Regions from separate parts of the Oceanobacillus sp. FSL K6-0251 genome, predicted to be linked through region 2. Evidence: riboswitches for the same ligand, from Rfam matches in the RefSeq annotation. Region 2 holds a riboswitch; each other region holds the start of a gene.

Region 1 (2,201 bases), 2.8 Mb from region 2:
TGATAGAAAACAGGTGTCAGCAGCTGTTTCGTACGGTTGACCCGCACAATCGTAGTGAATAAACAGAGACTGCCTAATAAGAATAAGGTAATGACTAAACCTGGACTTGCTATAAATGATTTATCTTGCTGGTCATTTCCGCCAACGCCTAAATCAGGTGATGATTGGGAATCAATCAGCATTTCATGATCGGTGAGAACGTAGCTGTGATGTACACCTGGGAATAATTGTGTCATTGGCAAAAGGATAATCATTAAAGCAATCATCAAATATCTATTCAACATCTACGCCCCCTTCCGTATGATAAATATATTTTTTGATTCGATTTCTTAAAGCGAAAGAATTAATTATACCAATAATGAAGAATAAATTCAATATAATGTCTACATGTTTTAGAATTAATTTGTATTATATGCTTATTTTTCGGGTGTGTCTATACTTTTTGAACATTTTATGAATTTTTCTCCATGAAATTAACATTCCTTTTTTTTTACGGAATTTAAACATCTGCTTAGAGATATAAAGCCGTGCGTGTTTGGAACTTCTCTCTATGATATGAGATATTTACAAGATTCATTCAAACCGATTCAAAAACCGCTGAAATATTTTTAAAATTTCTTATTGACATGGAATTCAAATAGATATATAGTTATCTACAACAAATAAATAGCAATACATTTTCTTATCCAGAGAGGTGGAGGGACTGGCCCTTCGAAGCCTCGGCAACAGACTTATAAAAGAACTGTGCCAATTCCAGTAGCGTTAGCTAGCAGATAAGAAGAGACATTGATATCGTACTCAAAACCTCTTCTTTCTGAAAGAAGAGGTTTTTTCGTGTCTATATCGACTTATCCGCAGCGAACCAAATAATTAAAAGCTTACAGGAGGAATGGAACGATGGCGAAAAGAAGTTTGGAAGAGCGATTAAAGCAAGGAACAGTTATTGCAGGGGAAGGATATTTATTTGAATTGGAGCGCAGAGGGTATTTGCAGGCGGGCTCCTTTGTACCCGAAGTAGCGCTGGATAACCCGGAAACGCTAAAGGCAGTTTATCGTGATTACATGAAAGCAGGTTCCGATGTAGTGCTTGCCTTTACATACAACGCACACCGAGAAAAAATGCGCATTATCGGTAAAGAGGACTTATTAGAGCCTCTAAATAGAAATGCTATTAAATTAGCGAAGGAAGTAGCAAAGGAACATCCGACAGAGGAAGCTCTGGTTGCAGGAAATATATCGAACACCAATATTTTTAATCCGGAAGATCAGGAATCCAAGGATAAAGTCAGAGCGATGTTTAATGAAATGGTTTCATGGTGTAAGGATGAGGATGTTGACTATATTAACGGAGAAACTTTTTATTACCATGAAGAAGCATTGATTGCTTTAGAGGAAATTAAAAAATATGATTTACCGGCAGTTATTACCTTGGGATTAATGGGTGAAAACATTTTACGTGATGGTTACACAGTGGAAGAGTCATGTAAGATTTTAGAGGATAACGGCGCCTTGGTTGTTGGGATGAACTGTTTCCGGGGGCCGGGCACGATGCAGCCGTATTTAGAAAAGATTCGTGACAAAGTAGACGGGTATGTTGGAGCACTGCCGATTCCATACCGGACAACAGAAGAGAATCCAACCTTCTTTAACTTGCCGGATGGAGGGTGCAGCTGTCATTTACCAACGGAAACAACCTTCCCGACTTCTCTGGATCCGCTATATCATAACCGCTATGAGCTGGCAGAATGGGCGAAACAAGCACATAGCATCGGCGTGAATTATATCGGTTTATGCTGTGGAGCTTCACCGGCAATGCTGCGTGCGGTTGCGGAAGCTGTCGGCATCGAAACAATTAATTCAATTTATTCTCCAGATATGCATAAACACTTTTTATTTGGTGAAGATGAAACATTGCAGGATCATATCACAGATTACAAAACAAAAGCGTAAAACAATATATTGGGAGGCGGCTTATCATGACAGTTACCAAAGAAAATGAAATCTTACACGCGTTAGAAACACTAAAATCAAAAACATGGGTAGATTTAACACATACATTCGGTCCTAATTCGCCGCATTTTGCCGCATTTAAAGATGCCGAGTTTGAAACATTATATACGCATGATGACGGGTTTTTCGCACAGCAGTTCAGTGTTTCCGGACAATATGGCACACATATTGATGCACCTATTCATTTTGTT
Region 2 (2,201 bases):
AAGTATTCTGGCAGGAAAACGCATTGGAATCAATCTCAATTACCTTGCAAAATGGTAACGTAAAACGTTAAAATAAGAATGGATTCTATTCGCCGAGGAAATAAATAAGGAAAGATGCGAAGTCGTTTTATACGCAATCAGTGTAATCCTTTCACTCAGCATATATTATTTTATGGGAAGAAAAAGATTGAGGGGAATGAACTTGAAACAGTTTAGTGGAGAAGAAAAGAATCATCAACGATTCATACTATATATTTATACACCATTTTGCGGGACATGTACGGTAGCCCGCGCTATGCTTGAAAAAATAGAAAGACTGCATAAAACTGATATATTTACGGAGATGAACGCGTCCATGCACCCTGATTTTATGCAGTCTCATCAAGTCGAAAGCGTGCCATGTCTTGCATTTATGGAAAACGGTAAAATGATTGAGAAAGTGTACACGTTTCAATCGACAGCAAATATTTATCAGTATTTGATGAAATACAAACCGGAATTATTCACAGCAATAAACAACTAAGTTTTTTCTGTACAAGAGGACGGTTCAATATACGAGAAGCAGCAGATTCCACAGAAACCTGAGTGAATGGCTAGGGATTGTGATTGACAAGGCACAAATGGCATGCTACTATAATGGCACTTCATTTAAAAATAGGCAAACTCTTATCAAGAGCGGTGGAGGGACTGGCCCATTGAAACCGCGGCAACCTTCAATCATTGAAAAGGTGCCAATTCCTGCAGGAAACTGTAAAGATAAGGGAGCAATGGACGATATTGTGTATAATAAAGCGTCTTTCTGTTCTCTTGCAGAAAGACGCTTTTTCAATGAAGAGAAAAGTAAATCGTACACAATAAAATAGGTTTGTACACATATAGGAGTGAAATAAAGTGATATCCATTGAAGGATTGAAGAAAATATTCTCTTTAGAAAAAAAAGATATTGTCGCTGTTGATAATTTAAATCTTAACGTAGCAGATGGAGATATCTATGGCGTCATCGGATACAGCGGGGCAGGGAAAAGTACTTTTGTCCGCTTGATTAACAGGCTGGAAGAACCGACGACAGGTACGATAAAAATCGGTGATCAGGTTATTACCTCCTTATCGAAAAAGGATTTGCGTATCGCCAGGCAGGATATTGGAATGATATTCCAGCATTTTAATCTGCTCTGGTCCCGGACAGTCGCTGAAAATATAGAATTTCCGCTTGAGATTTCCGGTGTGGAGAAAAGCGACCGGAAAAAGCGGGTGCTGGAATTGATTGAATTAGTAGGCTTGGCAGGAAAGGAAAATGCCTATCCGGCACAGTTAAGCGGCGGACAAAAGCAGCGGGTCGGAATTGCAAGAGCATTGGCGAATTCACCGAAAGTCCTGCTTTGTGATGAAGCGACCTCCGCACTTGATCCGGAAACAACGAATCAAATCCTGCGTTTATTGCAGGATATTAATGAAAAGCTGGGTCTAACCATTATTTTGATTACCCATGAAATGCATGTTATCCGCAAAATTTGTAATCGGGTTGCTGTGATGGAACAAGGGAAAGTGGTAGAAGAAGGAACGGTTCTCGATGTATTTACCAGACCAAAGCAGCCGGTAACGCAGAAGTTTGTTGAACAGCTGACTGGTCCGGATGAGGAAGAGGAAGACATGACAGAGTTGAAGGAAAGATATCAAGAGGGCGCGTTATTACGGATTCAGTTTTTAGGAGAAAGTGCAAATCAGACCGTAATCAGCCAGCTTGTGAAGAATTTTGATATCCATGTTAATATTTTGCAGGGGAAAATCACCCAGACACAGGTCGGGAGCTATGGGACATTGATTGTTCAGCTGATTGGAAATCAGCTGAAAGAGGCAATGCAGTACCTGGAGGAACAGGATGTTATTGAATTGGAGGTAATTCAGCATGCTTGAGGAATTATTTCCAAACGTTACGATAGAAGATTTAGTAGAAGCTTCTCAAGAAACACTTTACATGACCATTATAGCTTTAGTCGGCACAGCCATTATTGGCTTACTTTTAGGGCTGCTGTTATTTTTAACGTCGAAAGGGAACTTTTGGGAAAATCGATTGATTAATTTTGTTGTTGCAACATTTGTCAATGTATTTCGTGCTGTTCCGTTTATTATATTGATCCTGCTGTTATTTCCTTTCACCGATTTTGTAGTGGGGACACTGCGTGGACCTAATGCTGCTTTAC
Region 3 (2,201 bases), 1.6 Mb from region 2:
TGCTATCGTTGGATTTATTCTTTCTTTTAAATTAAAAGAAGAAATAAAACCGGGAGATCGTGTCAGCTAAGATTTAAATAGGAAGGTAAATAAAGTACCAGCCATCGAAGCAATTTATCATTGTTAGATGTCTGGTACTTTTTTGATGTAGAACGGGGGAACGAAATTGTGTATTTCATCCCTTAAAGAAGTCTTAGTAAAAGATATGTGTAAATATAGTGGTAAAATAAAGATATATATTAAAAAACTTCAAAGAATGATAACAATGAAATTATCATATAGCAATATAAGACAGTTATTAAGATTTATAAGTGCTTTTTGAAAGTTAATACGATTTGGCGTTAAAAACGTGTTATAGCATATGGAGGGCTCTAACCATTGTGAATAAGAAACAAATAGATTGCGACCTTTATTGCCAATCTGCTTATTGCTGGTCTGCTAATAGCTAGTATTACGGCTATTGTCGTCAATCCAATGTTGATAACACATGGATTATCTAATATTTTAGCAGGCTGGAAACTTATCGAAATACAATTTTTTGATACTGTTTTTATGAATTTTCTTTACTTCGGCGGGTTTCTGTTTCTGTCTTATGTGTTGGGGATGCTGTTTGATTTGTTATACATGTTAATCCTTGAAGCAGCGAAAATAAAGCAGACAAAGGAAGTAATGCTTATGAGTTATGTGGCTCAATGGTTCCTTAGTGTTTGTTTTTATAAATTTTTTATTGAGTCCTTATTTACGAGGAATAGTGTATCGTGGGAAGGAGCAGCTATTTTATTTTTCTGCTTGTATTTGGCTGCTTTTGTGATTAGTGAAGATTATAAAATTTTTTCCGATAAAAAAAGTTAACGTAATCTTGATTTAAAATCAATTGCAGCAAGGTTCCTATATTTTGGGATTCTCCTTGACGAATTCATTGCTTCCATGTAAAGTAAACTGTAATTATTCGTATAATTCCATATATTCTTATCGAGAAAGGTGGAGGGACTGGCCCGCTGAAGCCTTAGCAGCAGACGTTGATTTGTACTGTGCTAATTCCAGAAGCATTTTTGCTTGAAGATAAGAAGAGATTTTATCATATCGAACCTCTTATATTTTCGGAAGGGGTTTTTTTAATGGAATATAGAATGAATATAGCAGATAAAGAGGAAGGGGTATTCGATGGCAATATCAGCAGAGACAAAAAATACACGGGCTCCATTCAGAGCAGATCATGTAGGGAGTTTTCTTCGTCCTCAGCGTTTAAAAGAGGCGCGTGCACAAAAGGCAAAAGGGGAAATCAGCTCAGAACAATTGCGTCAAATGGAAGATGAGGAAATTATCAAACTGGTAGAACAGCAGAAAGAAGCAGGACTTCAATCCGTGACGGATGGGGAGTTTCGCCGTGCCTGGTGGCATTTTGATTTTCTGGAAGGCTTAGATGGCGTGGAAGGCTATAGCGCGGAACAAGGCTTGCAATTCACTGGTGTGGAAACGAAAAAAAGAGGTATTAAGGTAACCGGTAAAATTGGTTTTAGTAATCATTATATGATTGAGCATTATAAATTCCTGCATGGTATTGCTGGAGATGCGGTTGCAAAATTTGCGATTCCGAGCCCGAACATGCTCTTTTTCCGGGCGGAGTTTGAAGAAGGAATTTATGAAAATGATGAAGCCATTATTGATGACCTGGTTGCTGCTTATCAAGGGGTGATTCAGGCATTATACGATGAAGGCTGCCGCTACTTACAGCTGGATGATACGTCCTGGGCAACCTTTTTCTCAGAGAAGGGCAGAAATTCGTTGATTGAAAAAGGAAGAAATCCAGAGAAAACAGCTGAATTATGTGCGAGAGCAATCAATGAATCGATTGCGAACAGACCAGATGATATGCTGGTAACAATGCATATTTGCCGGGGAAATTTCCAATCTACCTATATGTCAAGCGGCGGTTACGAGGCGGTGTCAGAAACGATTTTTGGCGGCCTACAGGTGGATGGTCTTTTCCTGGAGTTTGATGATGACCGCTCGGGAGGATTTGAACCCTTGCGTCATGTGAACCGTGATGATTTATTTATTGTGCTGGGTCTTATCACGTCTAAGTTCAGCGAGCTGGAAGATCCGGAAGCTGTTAAAGCAAGAATTACAGAAGCGGCGGGCTATGTACCGTTGAATCAGCTTTGCCTGAGTCCTCAATGCGGGTTTGCTTCTACAGAGGA
Region 4 (2,201 bases), 900 kb from region 2:
AATTCGTCCAGCTTTTCCGCCGAAGCCGCCAACCATACCGCCTGTTGCGATAATTGCTTCGATAACACGAATAAGAGCATCAGTGACTTGGTTACTCTCACAAGCTTGGATTGCTGCTTCACTGTCATCCAGCAAAATATCCTTGCAGGCACGAGCGGCGAATTGAGATATTTGCAGCCAGACTGGAAGCGTGCCTTCAGGGTAGAAGGCTTCAACTAGAGAGCGAGCTTCATAGAATTTGGCTAACGTATCGCCAATGCCTGCTTTTAAGTATTTTACAGGAGCTTCTGCAATAATTGCTGGTTCTACCACTACGAGTGTATTAGATTCAGGAAACTCAGTGTAATGAGAATGAGCACCATCTTCCTGATAAAAGACGCTTAATGGCGTCCAAGCTGCGCAGGTGGCGGCAATCGTTGGGATTAAGATACTTTTTATTTGCGCATTGGCAGCCGCTGCTTTGGCAATATCCAGAGCTGTTCCCCCGCCGATGCCGATGACAGCATCTATTTGCTGTTCTTCATAAATCGAGGCCAGTCTGTCAGTTCGTTCCACGGTGCAATGCCCATCTGCAGTATGTATATCTTTTTCCTCTATTTGATCCAGCAATGCAGAAGGAAGATATGGTTTTGCTTTTTCCCAAGCAGTACGCCCGGCAACTACAGCAATCCGCTTCACCCGCAAGTCATTCAGATTTTCTATCAGGTATTCCAGAGAACCTTCACCGATTTGATAATGGCTGGGCGATCCCTTTACAGTAACTGTTTGCATGGTAAGATAACCCCTTTTACATGTGTTTAAATGCTACATAAAAAACCTCTCTATTTTGTTCTAGAGAGGTTGAATAAGTTCATTTACGAAACGTCCTCTCTTATTTTCCAAAGCACATTATGCACTTTGCAGGATTTAGCACCTTTTTTAGAACGAGTTCTAGAAAGGTTGCCGGGCTTCATCGGGCCAGTCCCTCCGCCACTCTCAATAAGAGTTCTTATGTAACTGTGGATACATTTTAATATGAAATATGAGAAAAGTCAAATATAGCTTGATGCAAGGGAGCTGGCGGGCTAATTATGTTAATCAGCACCATTTTTGGTCCCAAAATCCAAATACTTGAACGGATTATCGCTCGTTTCTTTTAAAACACATTCATCCATTTATTTCATGTTTACTCTTTCTTATTTTTTGATATAATAAGAACAAATGTTCAGAACAAAAGTTCTTATTTGGAGGAATAAATATGATTGGATTACTTCATCATTCTCTGGATAAAAAGGAAAAAATCATGATCTATTATATCGACCGCCATAACAATGTAACGCAGCGTGTTATTCGCGTCGTAGGTATAGATGATAAAAGGATTCTTGCTTATTGTTACTATAAAAAACAGGTGCGCAGCTTTAAGATAGAAAATATTTTATCCATAGGGTGTGTAAAAAGGAGCGTCGGGGCTTGAATATTGGTGTACAGGAAGAAAGGAATACGAAAGAAAAAACAATGTTAAATGAGCGGCAACGGAAGCAGAATTGCTTTCAATTAATTATCGCACATAAAGATAATTTGCTTATTGAAGTGAAATGCTATCAGGATTGTCATGTTCATCATATAAAAGGATATATAGACAGCATTAACTATCAAGACGAGCACATAGCTATAGTTGATAAGCTGGGTCAAAAGGATTTTACAATCATTAAGTTTAATGATGTAATGGACGTTTTTATATTGTAGATAAAAACCCGAATGTATTCCAAGCGGAATCATTCGGGCTTATTTCTAAACATAAACAGCGTAAGGCTGCTTTTACCTATTTCTGCTCATCCAACGCGATGTCCTTTTTCTGCTTCTTCAAATAATATGCACTCATCAGAGAAGCAATCGGAATAACCAGAGCGATGCCAAGGCCCGAAATAAGGATTCCAAGCATTTCATCATTGAACACTTTGGCATTTATAATTTGGCCAAGAGAGTAATCTAAATCCTTAAACCAGATTAGCAGCCCCATATACCCTCCGAAAAAGGCGAAGAATAGCGTGTTTGTGCTTGTACCTAGAATATCACGGCCAATACGAATGCCGGCGAAGAATAGATTCTTTCTGGAAATTTCCGGATTCTGGTCGTGGATTTCACGCATCGGAGAGGTGATTGAAATGGCAGTATCTACAATCGCCCCAATCGTGCTCATAATAATCACAGCTGTAGCAATT

What was found. A riboswitch is a leader RNA that binds a small molecule or an ion and turns the genes downstream of it on or off. The one in region 2 is predicted to bind S-adenosylmethionine.
Region 1: it holds a riboswitch for S-adenosylmethionine, as region 2 does, so the genes downstream of both, MKY45_RS03735 (homocysteine S-methyltransferase family protein) here and MKY45_RS17375 (methionine ABC transporter ATP-binding protein) in region 2, are expected to answer to the same signal.
Region 3: it holds a riboswitch for S-adenosylmethionine, as region 2 does, so the genes downstream of both, MKY45_RS09830 (5-methyltetrahydropteroyltriglutamate--homocysteine S-methyltransferase) here and MKY45_RS17375 (methionine ABC transporter ATP-binding protein) in region 2, are expected to answer to the same signal.
Region 4: it holds a riboswitch for S-adenosylmethionine, as region 2 does, so the genes downstream of both, MKY45_RS21405 (iron-containing alcohol dehydrogenase family protein) here and MKY45_RS17375 (methionine ABC transporter ATP-binding protein) in region 2, are expected to answer to the same signal.

The regions. Positions count from the first base shown of each region.
Region 1 is NZ_JBBORS010000001.1:739,488-741,688, forward strand. It holds gene MKY45_RS03730 (hypothetical protein) at 1-284, opposite strand, end outside; SAM riboswitch class I at 680-780, shown strand; gene MKY45_RS03735 (homocysteine S-methyltransferase family protein) at 898-1,950, shown strand; gene MKY45_RS03740 (cyclase family protein) at 1,977-2,201, shown strand, end outside.
Region 2 is NZ_JBBORS010000001.1:3,492,925-3,495,125, reverse strand. It holds gene MKY45_RS17385 (toprim domain-containing protein) at 1-58, shown strand, start outside; gene MKY45_RS17380 (thioredoxin family protein) at 203-523, shown strand; SAM riboswitch class I at 664-763, shown strand; gene MKY45_RS17375 (methionine ABC transporter ATP-binding protein) at 892-1,914, shown strand; gene MKY45_RS17370 (methionine ABC transporter permease) at 1,907-2,201, shown strand, end outside.
Region 3 is NZ_JBBORS010000001.1:1,928,193-1,930,393, forward strand. It holds gene MKY45_RS09825 (MDR family MFS transporter) at 1-70, shown strand, start outside; SAM riboswitch class I at 967-1,069, shown strand; gene MKY45_RS09830 (5-methyltetrahydropteroyltriglutamate--homocysteine S-methyltransferase) at 1,165-2,201, shown strand, end outside.
Region 4 is NZ_JBBORS010000001.1:4,388,479-4,390,679, reverse strand. It holds gene MKY45_RS21405 (iron-containing alcohol dehydrogenase family protein) at 1-771, opposite strand, end outside; SAM riboswitch class I at 869-985, opposite strand; gene MKY45_RS21400 (hypothetical protein) at 1,238-1,453, shown strand; gene MKY45_RS21395 (YolD-like family protein) at 1,450-1,725, shown strand; gene MKY45_RS21390 (YibE/F family protein) at 1,802-2,201, opposite strand, start outside.